3 regions of the Bradyrhizobium sp. SPXBL-02 genome follow, and region 3 is predicted to be linked to each of the others. Evidence: predicted binding sites of a transcription regulator. Region 3 holds the regulator's gene; each other region holds the start of a gene.

The links. The regulator LexA, encoded in region 3, represses DNA repair genes until DNA is damaged. The targets are predictions, from matches to a motif close to TGTTCNNNNTGTGTTCNG.
Region 1: a site for LexA is predicted at 2,335-2,352, ahead of ACNJYD_RS04260 (DNA recombination protein RmuC). Genes of this name have one in related genera too.
Region 2: a site for LexA is predicted at 2,763-2,780, ahead of ACNJYD_RS31680 (PA0069 family radical SAM protein). Genes of this name have one in related genera too.

The regions. Positions count from the first base shown of each region.
Region 1 covers NZ_CP182474.1:913,045-920,160, forward strand. Annotated here, with positions in the region: gene ACNJYD_RS04250 (AmpG family muropeptide MFS transporter) at 1-469, opposite strand, end outside; gene ACNJYD_RS04255 (GIY-YIG nuclease family protein) at 652-954, opposite strand; gene ACNJYD_RS04260 (DNA recombination protein RmuC) at 1,105-2,304, opposite strand; gene def (peptide deformylase) at 2,473-3,000, shown strand; gene fmt (methionyl-tRNA formyltransferase) at 3,013-3,936, shown strand; gene truA (tRNA pseudouridine(38-40) synthase TruA) at 4,056-4,793, shown strand; gene dapE (succinyl-diaminopimelate desuccinylase) at 4,967-6,133, opposite strand; gene ACNJYD_RS04285 (DUF805 domain-containing protein) at 6,130-6,756, opposite strand; gene dapD (2,3,4,5-tetrahydropyridine-2,6-dicarboxylate N-succinyltransferase) at 6,903-7,116, opposite strand, start outside.
Region 2 covers NZ_CP182474.1:6,811,125-6,818,240, forward strand. Annotated here, with positions in the region: gene ACNJYD_RS31670 (glycosyltransferase family 39 protein) at 1-434, opposite strand, end outside; gene ACNJYD_RS31675 (ribonuclease HII) at 594-1,484, opposite strand; gene ACNJYD_RS31680 (PA0069 family radical SAM protein) at 1,578-2,741, opposite strand; gene ACNJYD_RS31685 (phosphoketolase family protein) at 2,952-5,366, shown strand; gene ACNJYD_RS31690 (acetate/propionate family kinase) at 5,369-6,550, shown strand; gene ACNJYD_RS31695 (RMD1 family protein) at 6,844-7,116, opposite strand, start outside.
Region 3 covers NZ_CP182474.1:3,885,037-3,892,152, forward strand. Annotated here, with positions in the region: gene ACNJYD_RS18025 (glutamine--tRNA ligase/YqeY domain fusion protein) at 1-639, shown strand, start outside; gene ACNJYD_RS18030 (YybH family protein) at 649-1,035, shown strand; gene ACNJYD_RS18035 (DUF2171 domain-containing protein) at 1,195-1,428, shown strand; gene ACNJYD_RS18040 (ComEC/Rec2 family competence protein) at 1,524-3,803, shown strand; gene ACNJYD_RS18045 (hypothetical protein) at 3,929-4,363, opposite strand; gene lexA (transcriptional repressor LexA) at 4,739-5,440, opposite strand; gene ACNJYD_RS18055 (molybdopterin molybdotransferase MoeA) at 5,617-6,825, opposite strand; gene ACNJYD_RS18060 (hypothetical protein) at 6,958-7,116, shown strand, end outside.

The DNA.
Region 1 (7,116 bases), 3.0 Mb from region 3:
GGCTCTCGACCCGGAACGCGTCGACCACGATGTCCTGGGTCGAGGACATGGTTGCGACCAGCAGCGCACCGAGCGCGACATAGAACGGCGAGCGTGCGGGGTCGGTCATCGCCAGCAGCAGGATTGCGATGATCAAGAGCAACTGCGAGAACACCAGCCAGCCGCGCCGCCGGCCGAAGGCGCGGGTGAACAGCGGCACATGCATCGCATCCACCAGCGGCGCCCACAGGAACTTCAGCGTATAGGGCGTGCCGACCAACGCGAACAGCCCAATGGTCTTGAGATCGACCCCAGCCTCCCGCATCCACACCAGCAGCGTCGACCCTGATAGCGCCAGCGGCAGCCCCGAGGAGAAGCCGAGAAACAGCACGATCAGCACCCGCGGCTGCAGGTAAACGGCAAGGCTCTCGCGCCAGGAGGGCGCAGGGGCGGCGGTCACGGCGGAGGAGGTCGCGTCGGGTGCGGTCATGGGGAGGTGTTAGCAGATTCTGGGGGAAAAGACTCTCGCGGTAGCTGGTCAGACGGGAAAGCTTTCAACACGCTCGGTGTCATCGTCCGCGAAGGCGGACGATCCAGTAATCACCAGCGGCTCGGTTCAATCACAACTGCTGCGGCGGACTGGAGACCCCGTCTTCGCGGGGTATGACGGCGCTATGGTGGTCCGGCTATACCAGGATAGAGATCATCCCAGTTTGAGTTATGCTGCTCGATCAACCGAACCTTCCACGCCCTGTTCCACTTCTTCAGCCGCTTCTCCCGCTTGATCGCATTCTCGGGATCGTCAAACTGCTCGAAGTAGACAAGTCGGGCGACGTCGTACTTCTCCGTGAAGCTTTCGATGGGCTTCAACTTGTGCTGCGCCACTCGGCGGATGAGATCGTTCGTCACGCCGATATAGAGCGTGCCGCCAATTCGGCTGGCGAGAATGTAGACGTAGTAATGGCGTGCACCCATGTGACTATCTCACCACCGTCATCGTCCGCCTTGTGCGCAATTGCGCACTGGGGCGGACGATCCAGTAACCACCAGCGTCTCGGTTCCATCACAACCGCCGCGGCGTACTGGATGCCCCGCCTTCGCGGGGCATGACAGTGTGCCCCAATCTCACTCCCCCGCCTGGAGCTTCCGCGGGAACAACTCGCCCGCCCCCGTCGCCACCAGCCGCGGTCCCTCCACCGCATCGCTCTTGCTGAAATCGAGCTCCTCGATTCGCCCTGCGCGCTTCTCGATCTTGTCGGCGGAGATCAGCACCTGGCGCACGTCCTCGTTCACGTCGGCAAAATGCTTCTGCAGCTTGAGGACGCGGTCGCGCAGGCGGCCGAGATCGTCGCCGAGCTTGATCACCTCGGTGCGGATCTGGTCGGCGGCATCGCGCATGCGCGCGTCCTTCATGATCTGCTGCATCACCTGGATCGCGAGCATCAGCAGCGACGGCGACACCAGCACGACGCGGGCGCGATAGGCCTTCTGGATCACGTCGTCGAAGCCGTCGTGGATCTCGGCGTAGACCGATTCCGACGGCACGAACATCAGCGCCATCTCCTGGGTCTCGCCGGTGACGAGATATTTTTCGGCGATGTCGCTGACATGCTTCATGACGTCGCTGCGCAGCCGCTGCGTGGCCACGCGCCGCTCCTCGTCGGTGCGGGCGTCGTGCAGCGCCGTCATCGCCTCCAGCGGGAATTTTGCATCGATGCAGAGCGGGCGCTGGTCGGGCAGGAACACGACGCAGTCCGGCCGCTTGCCCGTCGAGAGCGTGAACTGGAACTCGTAGGATCCCTTGGGGAGACCGTCCTGGACAATCGCCTCCATCCGCGCCTGGCCGAACGCGCCGCGCGACTGCTTGTTGGCGAGCACGTCGCGCAACGTCGTCACCTGTGTCGTGAGATCAGTGAGATTCTTGTGCGCGTTGTCGATGATGCCGAGCCGCTCATGCAGCGCGCGCAGGCTCTCCATGGTGTTGCGGGTCGAATGTTCCATGGACTGGCCGACGCGATGCGTCACCGAATCCAGCCGCTCGTTGACCGCCCGCGCCATCTCGGCCTGACGTCCCGCCAGCGCCTGGGTCATGGCGTCGACCCGCCCCGAAGCCTCGCTCTGGGCGTGCAGCACCTGGCTGAGGCGCTCCTCGAGCTCGTCGGCCCGGATCGCATGCGCCATGGCGAGTTCCGCGCCACGCCGCCCCGAGCGCGCGATCACCACCGCGATGACCAGCAGCAGGATGAGGACGAGGGCGCCGAAGCCGATCAGCGCATCGATTGTGCGCACCGGCCAGTCGCCCAGCATGAAAATGATCTCGTTCATGGGCCCTTCTAACGCGATTCGCCGATATTCGCGAACGAAGAGGGAACGATCGGGTTAACCACCCCCTAATTTTTATGGTTAACGAAAGGCGAAGTTTTATGGTTAGCGAGGGGTTAACGGGTTCCTGGCCGCATTGACCGCATCCGGCGCGCGGCTTAAATCGCGGCCATGGCCCTCAGAGAAATCATTATCCTGCCCGACAAGCAGCTGCGTCTGGTCTCCAAGCCGATCGAGAAGGTCACGGCCGAGATCCGCAAGCTTGCCGACGACATGTTCGAGACCATGTACGACGCGCCCGGCATTGGCCTGGCGGCGATCCAGGTCGCGCAGCCCTTGCGTCTCATCACCATGGACCTCGCCAAGCGCGACGAGAACGGCGAGACCAAGCCGCTGCCGCGGGTCTTCATCAACCCCGAGATCATCGCCTCGTCCGAGGAATTGTCGGTGTACGAGGAAGGCTGCCTCTCGATCCCCGAATATTACGAGGAGGTCGAGCGGCCCGCGAAGGTGCGCGTGCGCTTCACCGATCTCGACGGCAAGGTGCATGAGGAGGATGCCGAAGGCCTCTACGCCACCTGCATCCAGCACGAGATCGACCATCTCAACGGCGTCTTGTTCGTCGACTATCTATCGAAGCTCAAGCGCGACCGCGTCATGAAGAAGTTCGAGAAAGCCGCCAAGCGCGCGGGCGAGTAGGGATCTCCGTCGATGCCCCTCCGCCTCATCTTCATGGGCACGCCCGATTTCTCCGTGCCGACGCTGCTCGAGCTGGTCGCGCATGGTCATGACATCGCGGCGGTCTACACCCGCGCGCCGAAGCCGGGCGGCCGGCGGGGCCTGCAATTGCAGCCGACGCCGGTCGAGGACGCCGCGCGAAAGCTCGGAATTCCCGTGCTGACGCCGAAGACGCTGAAGACCGAGGAGGCGCTGGCGGAGTTCCGCGCCTTCGAGGCCGATGCCGCCGTCGTCGTCGCCTATGGCATGATCCTGCCGCAGGCGATCCTCGATGCACCAAAGCTCGGCTGCTACAATCTGCACGCTTCGCTGCTGCCGCGCTGGCGCGGCGCGGCGCCGATCAACCGCGCCATCATGGCCGGCGATGCCGAGAGCGGCGTGATGGTGATGAAGATGGATGTCGGTCTCGACACCGGCGACGTCGCCATGGCCGAGCGCATCGCGATCACCGACAGCATGACCGCGCTCGACCTGCACGATCGCCTCTCGCGCCTCGGTGCCGACCTGATGGTGCGCGCCATGGCCGCGCTCGAACGCGGTGGCCTCCAGCTCAAGGCACAGAGCGAGGACGGCGTCACTTACGCCGCCAAGATCGAGAAGGCCGAGGCGCGGATCGACTGGAGCAAGCCCGCGCGCGCGGTGCTGCGCCACATCCACGGTTTGTCGCCGTTCCCCGGCGCCTGGGCCGAGCTCGAGAATGCGCGCGTAAAAATCCTGCGCTGCGAATTGGCGAAAGGCGCCGGCGCCCCTGGCGAGGTGCTCGACGATCTCCTCACCGTCGCCTGCGGCGACGGCGCCATCCGCATCATCGAGCTGCAGCGCGAGGGCAAGGCCCGCATGCAGGCCGCAGACTTCCTGCGCGGCGTGCCGTTGAGGTCGGGATCCAAATTCACCTGACACTGTCATACCCCGCGAAGGCGGGGTATCCAGTACGCCGAGGCTTCTCGGTCAATCGGATAGGCTACGGAGTACTGGATTGCCCGCCTTCGCGGGCAATGACGGCGAAACTGGACACGATGCCCCGCTACAAGCTCACCATCGAATATGACGGCGCGCCGTTCTTCGGCTGGCAGGTGCAGGACACGCTGCCGTCGGTGCAGGGCGCGCTCGAGGCGGCCGTTAAGGCGATGACCGGAGCGGATTTGCGCGTGCACGGCGCCGGCCGCACCGATGCCGGCGTGCATGCGCGCGGTCAGGTCGCCCATGTCGACGTCGACAAGCAGTTTCCGCCGGGCCGTTTTCGCGACGGTCTCAACGCGCATCTGCGTCCGCATCCGATCGCGGTGCTCGAGGCCGAGATCGTGCCTGACACCTTCGAAGCACGCTTCTCGGCGGTCAAGCGCCACTACCGCTATCGCATCGTCAACACCCGCGCCAATCTCGCGCTCGATGTCGGCCACGCCTGGCGCGTGCCGCGCAAGCTCGATACTGGCGCGATGCATGCGGCGGCGCAACGCCTGCTCGGCAAGCACGATTTCACCACGTTCCGCGACACCGAGTGCCAGGCCAAATCGCCGGAGAAGACGCTCGACCAGCTCGACGTTACCCGCGACGGCCGCGAGATCACGATCATCACCTCGGCACGCTCCTTCCTGCACAGCCAGGTGCGCTCGATGGTGGGATCGCTGGTCTGGGTCGGCGAGGGCCGCTGGACCGCCGACGATCTCTCCGCCGCCCTCGCAGCCCGCAACCGCGCCGCCTGCGGCATCGTCGCCCCGCCCGAGGGGCTGTATCTGATGAAGGTGGATTATTAGGCGCGCGGCGCAGAGAGCGGGCACGCTCTTACTAAACCCTCGGTACCATGCCCCGCGAAGGCGGGGCATCCAGTACGCCGCGGCCTCTCGGCTCAATCGCTGCTGTCTCTGGAATACTGGATCGCCCGGTCAGGCCGGGCGATGACACTTGTGTTTATGGAGGCAACAGTGCCTCAAGCAAAATACCTTGCCAAAATCCCGCGATACACCTTCGTCAGCTTTTCCAGATCCGCCACCGGCACGCGCTCGTCGACCTGGTGCATGGTCTGCCCGACCAGGCCGAACTCGATCACGGGGCAATAGCTGGAAATGAACCGCGCATCCGACGTGCCGCCCGAGGTCGACAGCTCGGGCTTGCGGCCCGTCACCTCCTCGATTGCGGACACTGCGAGATCGGTGAACGGACCCGGCTTGGTCACGAACACGTTCGAGTTCGAGGGCTCCCAGACGATGCGGGCCTTGATGCGGTTGCCGCAGGCCTTGGCGAGGCGCGTCTCGACCAATTCGCGCAAGCTCGCCTGGGTGTGGTTGTCGTTGTAGCGGATGTTGAATTTCGCGCGGGCCTCGCCGGGAATGACGTTGAAGGCCTTGTTGCCGACATCCACCGAGACGAATTCGAGATTGGAGGCCTGGAATTGCGCGCTGCCATGGTCGAGCGGCTCGTCGGAGATCGCAACGATCAGCCGCGAAATATCCGGCACCGGATTGGAGGCGCGGTGCGGATAGGCGACATGGCCTTGCACGCCGTCGACGACGAGCGTGCCGGATTGCGAACCGCGCCGGCCGACCTTGATGGTGTCGCCGAGCGTCTCGACGTTGGAAGGCTCGCCGAGCACGCAATGATCGAATTTTTCGCCGCGCTCGGCGGCCCAATTGAGCAGCTTGATGGTGCCGTTGATGGAGACGTCTTCCTCGTCGCCGGTGATCAGGAACGAGATCGAGCCTGTCCCATCCGCGCGCGGCTTGCCGCCGTTGGCGGCCAGATGCTCCAGCACCGCTGCGACCGAGCAGGCGATGCCGCCCTTCATGTCGACCGCGCCGCGGCCGTGCAGCACGCCGTCCTTCACCTCTCCGGAGAAGGCGCCGACGCTCCAGGCGCTCTCATCGCCCGGCGGCACCACGTCGGTGTGGCCTGCAAAGGTGATGTGCGGGCCTTCAGTGCCGATCCGCGCATAGAGATTGTCGACGTCAGGCGTGCCGGGCTCGCTGAAGGTCACGCGGTGGCAGGTGAAGCCGGCTTCGTTCAGGGCTTTTTCGAGCACCCCGAGCGCGCCGGCATCGGCCGGAGTGACTGAGGGGCAACGGATCAGATCGCGGGCAATGGAGAGAGCATCGGTCATGCGCCCCGCTTAACATGCATGCCGCCGGGTGGGCTAGCGCTGGGCGGGACAAATTCGATCTCGCGGCTCTGGTCCCAGCGTTTCGCAGGAGGCGCGGCGGATGTGGAATCGCCCTCGGCTGCCGGATCAGGACCGAACCGATTGGGCCCTACGGTGCCGCGCAGGAAGCCGGTCTCGATGAAAGCGGCGAGGGGGAGGATGACGCTCGCCAACGCGAGCGGCAGCATCCAATAGCTGTCCGGAAGGCGGTCCTCGAACTGCTTGTAGAGGCCCGGCAGCACGAAATAGGCAAGTAGCCACCATGCGCTCTTGTTGCGGTCATGCAGGCGCTTCACCATGATCGCGAGATCGATCCAGAGCATCAATCCGGTTGCGGCCAGCTTGAGCAGCAGCAGCGGCAAATTGTCCAGCAGCGACCATCGATAGGCCGCGGGATCGACGATCTTGAAGACGTCCTCAGCATTCAGATTGAAGGATTTGACCTCGCTGCCGAGCGCGGACATGACGCTCAGGCAGAGCAAGAGCAGCAGGATCATGCCGGACAGGACAAAGATCAGGCTGCACCAGAATCCGGCGCGGCCCATGCGGCCGTCGAAGCGGAAGAGGTACCAGGTCCAGTTCATGCGAACGGCTCCGGGCGGAACGGGACCGCCCGGAAATTGGTCGCGATAGAGGGAGGGTGAGTTCGATCCTGGCAGCGGATGGTGAATAGCCAATCGCGTAGGGCGCGCGCCCTATTCGCCACTGGCCATTCGCTACTCGCCTTGCATCAATCCCGCAGCAGCTCGTTGATGCTGGTCTTGGAGCGCGTGCGCTCGTCGACGCGCTTGACGATGACGGCGCAGGCGGTGCTCGGGCCGATCTGGCCGTTCTTCATCGGCTTGCCGGGCAATGCGCCGGGCACCACGACGGAATATTCCGGCACTTCGCCCATGAAGACCTCGCCGGTCTCGCGGTCGACGATCTTGGTCGAGGCACCCAAA
Region 2 (7,116 bases), 2.9 Mb from region 3:
AAGAGCGCCCAGAGCGGCCGCGCCAGGATCAGCGGGCCGAAGTCCAGCGCCGAGGAGGAGAACGCCAGCACCGTCATGGTCAGGAGCACGGCGAGCACCGCCTGCTGCGAGCCGACCACGGCGCGGGAGAGATGATAGAGCGCGATGAATGTCGCGATCTCGCAGAGTTCGGCGAGTACGTAAACACCGAACATGTGGCCGCCGGCGGCGCGATAGGCGATGTCGGCGAGCCAGACCGGCAGCGGCGGGCCGAGATCAGTGCCGACCTGGTATTCCCTGCCGAAGGCCAAGAGGGCCGCGAGGGTGCCGGGCGGGCTGCGGTAGAACACCAGCGCCACGAACAGCCACATAGCGGCCTGCAGCAGCACGGCGATCCACACGATCAGCCGCGGCCGGGCGCGAATGAGCTCGATGACCAGGGAGGTAAACCGCATGCAACGTCCGAAGGTGCAGCCAACCCGTCCAGCCGGCCCTATTCGCTCACCTCTGTTTTGATAAAGGGCGTCACGGGTTGTGGCAACCGCCGCGGATCGTCATGCCCGGGCTTGTCCCGCCTGCGCGGCCATGACGCGCGGATGCCGTCGGAGGATCAGCTAGAGATTTACGGAGGCGTCGATCTCGACGCTCGCCTCGACGTGCACCTCGACCTCGGTCACCGAGAACAGGTCCTGCACCGGCTCGACGGTCCAGGGCATGTGCTTGGCGCGGGCGGCGGCAACGGGGGCGAAGAAGCTGCGGTGGTGGATGGAGGGGCCGAGGCGATCGAGCGCGTCGAGATGCTCGGGAACGGCGTAGCCCTTGTGCTGCTCGAAGCCGTAGCCGGGGCAGTCCTGCGCCAGCGCGCACATCAGCCGGTCACGGGTGACCTTGGCGACGATGGAGGCCGCGGCGATCGACAGCACGATACCGTCGCCGCCGATCACCGCCTCGCAATCGCATGCGGTATCGAGCCGGTCGCGGCCGTCGACGAAGACGTGCCTGGGCGCCTCGGGCAGGGCCACCACGGCCCGCTTCAGCGCCCACAGCGAGGCGCGCAGGATGTTGTCGCGGTCGATTCGCGCCGGCGACGCGACGGCGACCGAGACCTGCGCGGTGGCGCAGATCTTGTCGAACAGCTTTTCGCGCTCCTCGGCGGTCAGGCGCTTGGAATCGTCGATGCCGCGCGGAATGCGGTCGGGGTCGAGAATCACCGCGGCGGCCACCACCGGACCTGCCAGCGGGCCGCGGCCGGCCTCGTCGCAGCCCGCGACCGGCCAGACGCCGCGCTTGATCAGCGCGCGCTCGCGGCGGAAGCTGGGGGGAGCGACGGCGATGATGCCTTTCTTGCCGGGGGCAGCAACCTTCGCAGCATTGGCTGCAGGCGTCTTGGCTGCAGCCGTCTTGGCCACAGGCGCTTTCGCCGCCTTGTCAGGCGCAGCCTTGTTCGCGGCCTGCTTCTTGGGCGCGTCTTTGGCTGGGGTTTTGGCGACCTTGTCCCGAATCATGGCCGGGATCGTGCGCCAGGGGGCTTCGCCAGCGCAACCGGGAACCCAGGATATTCCCGTTATTCAGGCCGGCCGCCCTACGCCCACCGCCAATCAGAACAGGCTGAGCTGATCGCCGTTCCGCTTCGGCCGCGCAAAGTGGTCCGTCGTCAGCTTGGAGCGCCGCTTGTTGAGGCCGAGCCTGTCGCAGGCGATCTCGAAGCGGCGGCCGATGGTCCAGGCCATCGGTCCCGTGCCCTTCATCCGTTCGCCCCATTTGGCGTCGTAGTCGCGCCCGCCCCGCATGTCGCGGATCAGGGTGAAGACGTGGCGATAGCGGTCCGGATAGTTCGCCATCAGCCATTCGCGGAAGAGATCGCGCACCTCCAGCGGCAGCCGCAGCAGCACATAGGCGGCTTCCTTGACGCCGGCATGGACCGCGGCATCGAGGATGCGCTCGATCTCGGAATCGTTCAGTGCAGGGATCACGGGCGCGACCATCACCGTGGTGGGGATGCCGGCCTCCGAGAGCTGCTTGAGCGCCTCCAGCCGCTTCGGCGGCGTCGAGGCCCGCGGCTCCATGGTGCGCGCCAGCTTCGGATCGAGCGAGGTGACCGAGATCGCGACCTTGGCGAGGTTGCGCTTGGCCATCCGCTGGAGAATGTCGATGTCGCGGAGCACCAGCGCCGACTTGGTGACGATGCCGACGGGATGCCCGGCGCCCTCCAGCACTTCCAAAATGCCGCGCATGATTTTGCGCTCGCGCTCGATCGGCTGGTAGGGATCGGTGTTGGTGCCGATCGCGATCATCCGCGGCTCGTAGCCGGGGGCCGCAAGCTCTTTCTCGAGCAGCAAAGGAGCATCGGGCTTGGCGAACAGCTTCGACTCGAAGTCGAGCCCGGGCGACAGGCCGAGATAGGCGTGGGTCGGCCGCGCGAAGCAATAGACGCAGCCGTGCTCGCAGCCGCGATACGGATTGATCGATCGGTCGAAGCCGATGTCGGGGGAATCGTTACGGGTGATCACCTTGCGCGAGGTGTCGATGGCGACCGTGGTCTTGAACGGCGGCAGCTCGTCCAGGCTCTGCCAGCCGTCATCGAAAGCGACGCGCGCCTCGGCCTCAAAGCGGCCGCTGGCGTTGGATTGAGCGCCCCGCCCTCGCCTGCGCGCGCGGTCGATGGCGACGCCAAGCTCGGGGAAATCTGAAGGCGCACCCGCCGGCTCGGAGGGCGCCGTGACCGGCGGGTGCTTGAGAGCATGAGAGGATGCTGGACTCATGCAGCCAAGATAGCACGACATAGGAACAAATCAAGAACACAAACAAAAATCGTGAAAACAACCCCATGCACAGTAGAGCTGCCCAAACTTCGCGCGTCCGCCTTTGACCTCACGCAACACGGCCGTCACGCCCATCCCGTTTCATGCCCGACGGATCGATCACCGCGGAACCGGGTTGGTGACGATCGCGAAGTGAAGGTCGGCAGGAACATGACAATCCAACAAAAAACGGCCGAAGCGAGCAGCGACCTCGATCTGCTCGATCGCTATTGGCGCGCCGCCAACTATCTCTCGGTCGGGCAAATCTACCTGCTCGACAATCCGCTGCTGCGCGAGCCGCTGCGGCCCGAGCACATCAAGCCGCGTCTGCTCGGACATTGGGGCACCACGCCGGGCCTGAATTTCATCTATGCCCATCTCAACCGCGTCATCCGCGCGCTCGACGTCAGCGTGATCTATGTCTGTGGTCCCGGCCATGGCGGCCCCGGCATGGTCGCCAACACCTATCTCGAAGGCAGCTACAGCGAGATCTATCCTAGCATCGCGCGCGATGCGGACGGATTGCGCAAGCTGTTCAGACAGTTCTCCTTCCCCGGCGGCATCCCGAGCCACGCCGCGCCGGAAACGCCGGGCTCCATCCACGAAGGCGGCGAGCTCGGCTATGCGCTTGTGCACGCCTATGGCGCGGCATTCGACAACCCGGACTTGATCGTCGCCTGCGTGGTCGGCGACGGCGAGGCCGAAACCGGGCCGCTCGCTGCGTCCTGGCACTCCAACAAGTTCCTGAACCCCGCCCATGACGGCGCAGTGCTGCCGATCCTGCATCTCAACGGCTACAAGATCGCCAACCCCACCGTGCTCGGACGCATGCAAGACGCGGAGATCCGCGACCTCTTCCGCGGGCTCGGCCACGAGCCGCTGTTCGTCAGCGGCGACGATCCCAAATTGATGCACCGGGCCATGGCCGATGCGCTGGACGTCGCGTTCGCCAGCATCCGCTCGATCCAGCAACATGCCCGCGACGGCCGCACGCGCGTCGAGCGGCCGCGCTGGCCGATGATCGTGCTGCGCAGCCCGAAGGGCTGGACCGGCCCGAAGGAGGTCGACGGCAAGAAGGTCGAGGGTTTTTGGCGTGCCCATCAGGTGCCAGTCGCAGGCTGCCGCGAGAACCCGGCGCATCTCAAGGTGCTCGAAGACTGGATGCGCAGCTACGAGCCGGAAAAACTGTTCGACGAAGGCGGCGCGCTCATTGCCGAGCTTCAGGCGCTCGCGCCGGAAGGGACGAGGCGGATGGGCGCCAATCCACATGCCAATGGCGGCGTGTTGAAGAAGGAGCTGAAGCTGCCGGACTTCCGCAGCTTCGCGATCGAGGTGCCGCAACCCGGCGAGGTCGTGGCGGAAGCGACGCGCGAGCTCGGCAAATTCCTGCGCGACGTCGTTCGCCTCAACGCCCAGCATCGAAACTTCCGCATCATGGGCCCGGACGAGACGGCATCGAACCGGCTCGACGCCGTGTTCGAAGCCACCGAACGCGTCTGGATGGAGCCGACCGAGCCTTACGACGTGCACCTCGCGCAGGACGGCCGCGTAATGGAGGTGCTGAGCGAGCATCTCTGCCAGGGCTGGCTGGAGGGCTACCTGCTCACGGGACGGCACGGCTTCTTCTCCTGCTACGAGGCCTTCATCCACATCGTGGATTCCATGTTCAACCAGCATGCCAAATGGCTGAAGGTGACGCGCGAGCTGCCGTGGCGGCGTCCGATCGCCTCGCTCAATTATCTCCTGACCTCGCATGTCTGGCGCCAGGACCATAACGGCTTCAGCCATCAGGACCCCGGTTTCGTCGATCTCGTCGCCAACAAGAAGGCGGACATCGTCCGCATCTACTTTCCGCCGGACGCCAATACGCTGTTGTGGATCGCCGATCATGCCTTGCGCACCTACAACCGCGTCAACGTGATCGTCGCCGGCAAGCAGCCGGCGCCGCAATGGCTCTCGATGCAGGACGCCGCGACGCATTGCGCTGCCGGCATCGGCATCTGGACCTGGGCGGGAACGGAGGACGGCAAGGGCGAGCCCGACGTGGTGATGGCCTGCGCCGGCGACGTGCCGACGCTGGAGACGCTCGCCGCCGTCGACCTGTTGCGCAAGGCGATGCCGGATTTGAAAATCCGCGTCGTCAACGTCGTCGACCTCATGACGCTGCAGCCGCGCGAGCAGCATCCGCACGGTCTGTCCGACCGCGACTTCGACAGCCTGTTCACGCGCGACAAGCCTGTGATCTTTGCCTATCACGGCTATCCCTATCTCATCCACCGGCTGACCTATAACCGCACCAACCATGCCGGCATGCATGTGCGCGGCTTTGCCGAGGAGGGCACCACGACGACGCCCTTCGACATGGTCGTGCTCAACGAGCTCGACCGCTACCATCTCGCGATCGAGGCCATCGAACGCGTGCCGGGACTGGCGACGAAGGCCGCGCAGGTGAAGCAGCAATTCCGCGACAGACTGATCGAACATTCCCGTTATGTCCGCGAGCATGGCGAGGACATGCCTGAGATCCGCGACTGGGTCTGGCAAAACAGAGCCGGCGGCAACACGCCGACCGAGGCCGGCGACTAGCGATGACGGACGCGGTCCTCGTTCTCAACTCGGGATCGTCGAGCATCAAGTTCGGCCTGTTCGATGTCGCGGTGGCCGAGCCTGCCCTGCTCTGCAAGGGCCTGCTGGACGAGCACGAAGCCAAACCCCGGTTGGTGGTGAAGGGCCCCACGGGCGAAGACCTGTTCGAGACGAGGAAGGAGACGCCGGAGGCAGCCGGCGGCCATCTGTTCGCCGACGTGCTCGCCTTCATCGAGGACCGGTTCGGTGGACGCAGCCTGCGGGCCGTCGGCCACCGCATCGTTCACGGCGGGCCGGATCATTCAGGCCCGGTGGTCCTGACCGACGACATCATAGCGAAGCTGGAGGCCTTGACGCCGCTCGCGCCGCTGCACCAGCCGCGCTGCCTCGCGCCGGTGCGCACGCTCGCGGCGATCCGGCCCGGGCTGACGCAGATCGCGTGTTTCGACACCGCCTTCCACCACGGCCTCGCACCGCCGGCGAACCGCTTCGCCATTCCCCGGCGATTCCAGGCGCGTGGCGTCAGGCGCTACGGCTTTCACGGCCTCTCGTTCGAATATGTCGCGGGACGCCTGGCCGAGATCGCGCCGGAGCTCGTCGCAAAGCGCACAATCATCGCACATCTTGGCAATGGCGCCAGCCTCTGCGCCTTGCGCGATGGCCGCAGCATCGACACCACGATGGGGCTCACGCCGCTCGACGGCCTCGTGATGGGCACGCGTTGCGGTGCGATCGATCCGGGCGTGCTGCTCTATCTGCAACAGCACGAGAACATGCCGGTCGCAGAGGTCCAGCACCTGCTCTATCACGAGTCCGGGCTCATCGGCGTCTCCGGCATCTCTGCGGACATGCGCACGCTGCTGGCAAGCCACGAGGCTGCGGCGCATGAGGCCGTCGATCTCTTCACCTTCCGTGCCGCGCAGCAGGTCGCGATGATGGCGACCACGCTCGGCGGCCTGGACTGCCTGATCTTCACCGGCGGCATCGGCGAGCATGCAAAGGAGATCCGCAGCGCGATCGGCGAGCGGCTTGGGTGGTTCGGCATACGAATCGACGCAGCGGCGAACGAAACAGCACGCGAGCAGATCAGCGGCGCCGATAGTACTGTCGACGTATTCGTCATTCCGACGAACGAGGAACTGATGATCGCTCGGCATTGCGCAGCGGTGCTGCGGGCGATGTGAGCTCCAGCCGAAAAGGGAGTGTCGGAGGGTGGGCAAAGCGAAGCGTGCCCACCGATGGCCGGTGGGCACGGCGCAAGTGCGCCTTTGCCCACCCTACGATTCTGCAGACGATGATCGCTCATCCGACCAGCGGGTGGTATCAGCCAAGCCGTCATTGCGAGCGAAGCGAAGCAATCCAGACTGGTTCCGCGGCGGGATTCTGGATTGCTTCGCTGCGCTCGCAATGACGAAGAATGCGGCGGCCGCGCAGATCAATCGTACTGTCCTATCATGCCGGCAATAGATTCCCGCTCTCAGTGCGTCCCCGACCATATCTGAAAGCACCCCATCGCGATCTCGATCACGATCAGCACCACGATCGCGATCTCGAGGCGCAGCGAGCGCTGGGTGTCGATGATGTCGGTCAGTGCGTTGGCGGTCTCCGACACCGCGGCGAGCTTGTGCTCGAGCGTGTCGAGGCGCTCCTTCAGCTCGTACTCGTCCTCGAGACGGGAATAGAGCCGGTCGAGCTCGGGTTTCTCCCAGAGCACGTCGGGCTTCTCCGCCACCGCGACGCGGCCGGCGAC
Region 3 (7,116 bases):
GCAGTCTTGAGGCCGCTCAAGGTCGTGATCGAGAATTATCCGGAAGGACAGACCGAGGAGCTCGAGGCGATCAATCATCCGGACGACCCTAGCGCCGGCACGCGGAAGATCACGTTCGGCCGCGAGCTCTATATCGAGCAGGACGATTTCATGGAGAACCCGCCGAAGAAGTTCTTCCGCCTGTCGCCGGGCAACGAGGTGCGGCTGCGTTACGCCTATTTCGTCAAGTGCACCGGCGTGATCAAGAACGACCAGGGCGAGGTGGTGGAGCTGCGCTGCACCTATGATCCCGCGACCAAGGGCGGCAACGCGCCCGACGGCCGCAAGGTCAAGGCGACCATGCACTGGCTGCCGGCGGCGACGTCCAAGCCGGCGGAGATCCGCATCTACAACCAGCTGTTCGCCAATCCGAGTCCGGACGCCTCGAATTTCGCGGCCGATCTCAACCCGAACTCGCTCGAGATCCTCGCCGATGCGCGGGTCGAGGCGTCAGTTGCCGAGAGCAATTCGACCGAGCCGATGCAGTTCGAGCGCCAGGGCTATTTCGTCCGCGACAAGGACTCGACGCCGGGCAAGCCGGTGTTCTCGCGTACGATCGGCTTGCGCGATACGTTCGCCAAGGAAGTCGCGAAGGGCTGAGGCGAGGGCATGAGCAGCGAAGCCGACGCCATCGTTTCCGCCATCATCGCGAAATGGTGCGCCGGCTTCGCGACGCTCGATGCGGCCGCGCTGTCCTCGCTCTATGCGAGGAACGCGTTCTTCTTCGGCTCGAACCCAAAACTCTATCGGGGCAGGGACGGCGTTGCCGATTATTTCAACGGCCTGCCGCGCTGGCGCAGGCCGAGCGCGACCTTCTCCGACGTGTACGCCGCGCAGGCCGGCCCTGACCTGATCAACATGGCCGCGATCATCACGTTCGATCTCGCCGGCGAGCGGGACGATCTCGTCGTCAAGATGAGCTGGGTCATCATCCGCGAGGAAGGCGACTGGAAGATCGTCAATCACCACGCCTCGTCGCAGGCGCCGCTGATTTAGCGGTCGTTCCATCAGTGTCGTCATTCCGGGGCGCGCCACTTGGCGCGAGCTATGATGCGCAATTGCGCATCATAGCTCGCGACTTCGTCGCGCCCCGGAATACGATTGAAACGAACGCGCGCCTGCCGCGTTGGCTGCGATCCAACCAAGGATCCCGCCATGCAGAACATCGCAGAGCATATGGAAGTCATCGGCGCCGACGGTGTCCATGTCGGCACCGTCGACAGGGTAGAGGGCAACCGCATCAAGCTGACCAGGAAGGACAGCGGCGAGGGCAGCCACAAGGGCCACCATCATTTCATCGACAAGGGCCTCGTTGCCGATGTTGAAGGCAACAAGGTGCGGCTGTCCGCCAAGGCGGACGTCGCCGTGACGATGGAAGAGGAAAAGTAGGGCGCTCCGTCGCCCGTTCCCGATCTGTACCGCTATTCGCGCAGCCGCACGGTCCGGTAGCCTCCGCACCCGTCGCGTATCGCAAGGTGCAGGGAATGGCGGAGCCGGGGCGGCCAGGACGCTCCCAGGGAGTTGCCGGGACGTGGCCGGTCGGCCGCGCCGCCCCGGCCGGCGGCTTTGCGCCGGCGGGGTTTGGCATCTGGCCGGCCATCGTCGAAATGCTGCGCCAGTGGGCGCGCGCCGAGGCCGGGCCAGGCCGGCTGTTGCCGTGGGTGCCCGTCGCCTTTGGCGGCGGCATCGCGCTTTATTTCGCCGCCGATCATGAGCCGGTGCTGTGGGTGGTTGCCGCGACGGCCATCGCGCTGATGCTCGGCGCGGTGTTGCTCCGGCGGAGCCGGCTGTTTGCTCCTGCCATCATGATCGCGGCGGTCGCCGCCGGATTTGCCATGGCGACCTGGAAGACGGCGCGCGTCGCCCATCCCGTGCTCGCCAAGCCGCTTTATTCGGTGTCGCTGTCGGGCTTCGTGGAAGCGCGCGACATTCGCGAGCGTACCGATCGCTTCGTGCTGCGCGTCAGCGCGATGGAGGCGCAGCGCGGCGACGTCAAGCTCGAGCGCGTCCGCCTCTCGGTGCGCAAGGGCACGGCGCCCGAAGTCGGCAGCTTCGTGCAATTGAAGGCGCGGCTGCTGCCGCCGATCTCGCCGGTGCGGCCCGGCAGCTATGATTTCTCGCGCGACATGTTCTTCCAGAGCATCGGTGCCTCCGGCTTCGTGATGGGCGCGATCACGGCGTCCAGGCCGCCGGATGCCGGCGGCCTGCGGCTGCGCTACGCCGCCTTCATGCAGGGCCTGCGCGATGCGATCGATGCGCGCATCCGCGCAACGCTCGAAGGCGACAACCGGGCGATCGCAACGGCGCTGCTCACGGGGCGGCGCGATGCGATTACCGCGCCGGTCAACGATGCCATGTTCGTCTCGGGGCTCGGCCATGCGCTGTCGATCTCCGGCTACCACATGGCGGTCGTCGCCGGCGTCGTCTTCTTCGCGGTGCGCGCGCTGCTGGCCTTGATCCCGGGGCTGGCGGCCGGCTTTGCCATCAAGAAATGGTCGGCGGCCGCCGCGCTGGTCGCGGCGGCGTTCTACCTGCTGCTGTCGGGCGCGGAGGTCGCGACGCAACGATCGTTTTTCATGACGGCGGTGGTGCTGATCGCCGTCATGGTCGACCGCCGCGCCATCACCTTCCGCACGCTGGCGGTGGCGGCGCTGATCGTGCTCGCGGTCGCGCCCGAGGCGCTGGTGCATCCGAGCTTCCAGATGTCATTTGCGGCAACGCTCGGGCTGGTGGCGCTGGTGCAGATCGGCATGCCGAACCTGCTCGCCTCACCCGATCATTCCGCGACGGCGCGGATCGCGCTGTGGGGCGGCCGCGAGATCGCGATGCTGTTCCTGGCCTCGCTGATCGCGGGGCTCGCGACCACGCCCTACGCCGCCTTCCACTTCCATCGCGTGACGCCATACGGCGTGCTCGCCAATCTCGGCGCCATGCCGGTGGTCTCGGCGCTGGTGATGCCGGCCGGGCTGTTGGGACTGCTCGCAGCGCCTTTCGGGCTCGACGGCGTGTTCTGGTGGTTGATGGGGATCGGCATCGAGTGGATGGTCCTGGTCGCGCGCTGGGTGGCGGCCCTGCCGGGCGCCGTCGGCCGCATTCCGGCGTTCGGGATCGCGCCGCTGATCGCGGCGAGCCTCGGGCTCATCGTGATGGGCCTGTTGCGCACGCCCTTGCGCTGGTCCGGCGCCCTGGTGCTGCTGGCGGCGATCCTCTGGGGGCTGTCGGTGCGCCAGCCTGATGTCCTGATTGCCGGGGATGGCGCGAGCGTCGCGGTCCGGGGCGGGGATGAGCGCTTGCAAGTGATCCGCGCCAGCAAGGACAGCTTCCTGCTGAAGGAGTGGCTGGCCGCAGATGCCGATCCGCGTGATGCCGGCAACGCCTCGTTGGCGAGCAGCGTGTCATGTGACGAGTCCGGTTGCGTGGCGCCGCTCGCGGACGGACGGCTGATCGCGTTGGCGACGCGCATCGACGCGCTGGCCGATGATTGCAGCCGCGCCGCGTTGGTGGTGACGGCGCGGCCCGCGCCGCCCGATTGCGCGGCGATGGTGGTCGATCGGGCGCGTCTTGCCAGTCAGGGCGCGCTGGCTCTGACGCGAAGCGCAGAGGGTTTTTCGGTGCAGGCGGTGAGGGCGAGAGGGGCAAGCCGTCCTTGGCTGCCGGCCGGCGCCGGCGAGGGGGATTTCGACGGCAGCCTCGTGCCGAAGACGGCCGTGCCTCGCAACCGGGACGCAACGCCATCGGAGGCCGACTTGCAGGCCGACGATTGAAGATCAATGCGGGGAAAAACCGGTCCGACGGGATCCCGCAGGACGCAAACCATACCATCTCGCCGGCCGCGGCCGGCGATGGCATTTGAATTTGGCCCTCGACTTTTCGGTCGGGGCCGACCGCGTCAGCCGATCGGCAGGCGCGTGATCGTGGGCCGCGTGTCGGCGACGATCTGCGGCTTGTGCTCGCGCTCGATGGCTTGCTGCGTCACCGGCAATTGCAGCACGGTCGCGCGCTGGCCTTCGACGAGCTGCGTCACCAGCACGTACTTGCCGTCCGGAAATTCGATCGCGTCATGATGGCGATCGGGAATGTGCGGGTCGATCTTGCCGAACTTGCCGACGCGGGAGTTGACGGTGCGCGTCCAGATCCAGCGGTTGTCGTAGCGGACGTTATCGGCGAAAGCGAGCTCCGTTCCCGGCAGCAGACAGACCGCGACGGAGAGATCGGCTTCGGAGGCGAAGCCGCGCGTCGAGGTGCCGCGGAAGGTTGTCGTGACGATCGTCTCGCCAACTTCGGCGGGGCGCGTCGCGACGGCATGCAGGCTATAGTCACACATCGGGTGCTCCTCATACTGGGATAGCGACCCGCGTCTCTTTCGAGGCGCAGGCCTCTATCAGAGTGGAAGCCTCCAACGCTCTGCTCGGTTATGGGCAAATCTGCGGCTCGCATCCGCAGCACGCGATCACATTATCTTTCCCGGATTCGATAGGAACAAACCTCGCGTCCTTGCATTTGGCCCGCACTATCGGCGCTGTCGGCACAACTCTACCGGCGGAGCGAAATGGCCGCGTGTCCGCATGGGCGAGTGTCGCGCGGGAAGAGGCGCCGAACAGTCAGCGCAGAACCAGAAAGACCATCCAGCCGGAGCGGACAAGTATCCGCTCCAATCTTGGATCGACGATCGAAGCGCGCGTAGCGCTTACTTCCGGTATCAGTACTTCCGGTAAAGCCCGATCAGCTTGCCCTGGATCTTCACGCGGTTCGGCGGAAGAATGCGGACCTCGTAGGCGGCATTGGCGGGCTCGAGCGCGATCGAGGCGCCGCGGCGGCGGAAGCGCTTGAGCGTGGCCTCCTCGTCGTCGATCAGCGCCACCACAATGTCGCCGGTATTGGCGGTCTCGTTGCGCTGGATCAGCGCCATGTCGCCGTCGAGGATGCCGGCCTCGACCATCGAATCGCCGCGCACCTCGAGCGCGTAGTGCTCGCCGGAGCCGAGCATGTCCGGCGGGACGCTGATGGTGTGGCTGCGGGTCTGCAGCGCCTCGATCGGCGTGCCGGCCGCGATGCGGCCCATCACGGGCACCGCGACGGGGCGCTCGCCCTCATCCGCGGGCGGGCTGGAGCTCGCGCGCACCTTGCCGAGATTGCCCTCGATGACGCTCGGGGTGAAGCCGCGGCGATTGCCGGCTGCGGCCTGGAGCTCGGGCAGCTTGATCACCTCGATGGCACGGGCGCGGTTGGGCAGGCGGCGAATGAAGCCGCGCTCCTCAAGCGCAGTGATCAGGCGATGAATGCCTGACTTCGAGCGCAGGTCGAGCGCATCCTTCATCTCGTCGAAGGACGGCGGCACGCCGCTTTCCTTCAGACGTTCGCTGATGAACCGCAGAAGCTCGTATTGTTTGCGCGTCAACATCTCGACCAAAGTCCCCCGGTTGATGTCGTTCGATTCCGAGACGATGAAGTCGGCAATAAGCCGCTACATCCTCGAAACAAATCATGAACGGACACTATATGTTCGATATGTGTTCCGCAACTGCTTAATTTATGGTGAACGCGGCTGAACTCGCGGAATGCGTGTGGCTCAGCAGCTCAGACGGGCAGCCGCAGCACCTCGCAAGGTGTGCCGGCCTCGGCCTTCGGCGCGAACGGTGCGCGCACGAGAAGTACCTGTGCCGCAGAGAGATTCGCAAGCAGGGAGGAGTCCTGATGGCTGACGGGAAGGGCGACGCGCGTGCCGTCGTCGCGCACCTCCAGCCGCGCACGCAGATAATCCTCGCGCTGATCGTTGGCGCCGAGGTCGCGGCCCAGCACGGCGCGCTCGCGCTGATGATGAATCACTGAACCGCCCGACAGGGCCCGAATCAAGGGCACCATGAACAGGAAGGCGCACACGTATGACGACACGGGATTGCCGGGCAGGCCGATCACGCGCATCGCGCCGAGGCGACCATGCATCATCGGCTTGCCGGGCCGGATCGCGATCTTCCAGAACGCCATCTCGATGCCTTCGCCCTTGAGCGCCTGCTGGACCAGATCGTGGTCGCCGACCGACGCACCGCCGGTCGTGACCAGGATGTCGGCACCGCTCTCGCGCGCGCGGCGGATGCCGGCGGACGTGGACTCCAGCGTATCGGCGGCAATTCCGAGGTCGATGGTCTCGGCGCCCTCGCTGCGGGCAAGGGCGTGCAGGGCATAGCCATTGGAATAGACGATCTGACCGGGACCAGGCGCGGTGCCCGGCATGACCAGCTCGTCGCCGGTGGCGAGAATCGCGACCCTCGGGCGGCGGATAACGCCGAGATAAGGATGATTCATTCCGGCGGCGAGGGCGAGATCGCGCTCGGTGAGACGGATTCCCTTGCGCAGCAGCACGTCGCCTTCGCGGAAGTCGACGCCCGCAGGGCGGATGTGCCGGCCACAAATTGCGGCTTCCTTGATCGTGACATGCTTGCCGTCGGCAATTGTGTCCTCCTGGATCACGACGGCATCGGCGCCGTCGGGAACGACGCCGCCGGTGAAGATCCGCACGGCTTCGCCGGGGCCGACCCTTCCCGCGAACGGCCGACCCGCCGCGACCTCACCGACGACGGTCAGCCTGGACTCGATGGCCGCGTCGGACGCGCGCACGGCATAGCCGTCCATCGCCGACATCGCCTCCGGCGGCTGCGTGCGCCGCGCCGCGACATCGTGCGCGAGCACACGATGGTGGGCCTCGTCGAGGCGAACCATCTCTTCGGCCAGCGGCTCGGCGCCGGTCAGCACCGCGGCGAGCGCGTCAGAAACCGGCATCAGGGCCACGGGCGAACTCCGCAACAAATCAGGACTCGGTCGGCAAGTTCTAGCTGAGCGGAGGGACTGAAGCAAAAAGGCCTCCCTGGCCAGCAAGAAGCCACACTTCCTTTCGGTCTCGGGTCGGCTTATCTTCTGTCCATGACAAAACTGCTCGAAAAGGCGCTCAAGGCCGTGCGGCAGCTTCCTGCGGATAGCCAGGACGAGATCGCGCGCGCCATGTTGGCTTTGAGCGACGGCGGAGAGGAGGCTGAGGAAATGGATCCCGGCCACCTTGCGGCGGTCCTCGAGGGGCTCACA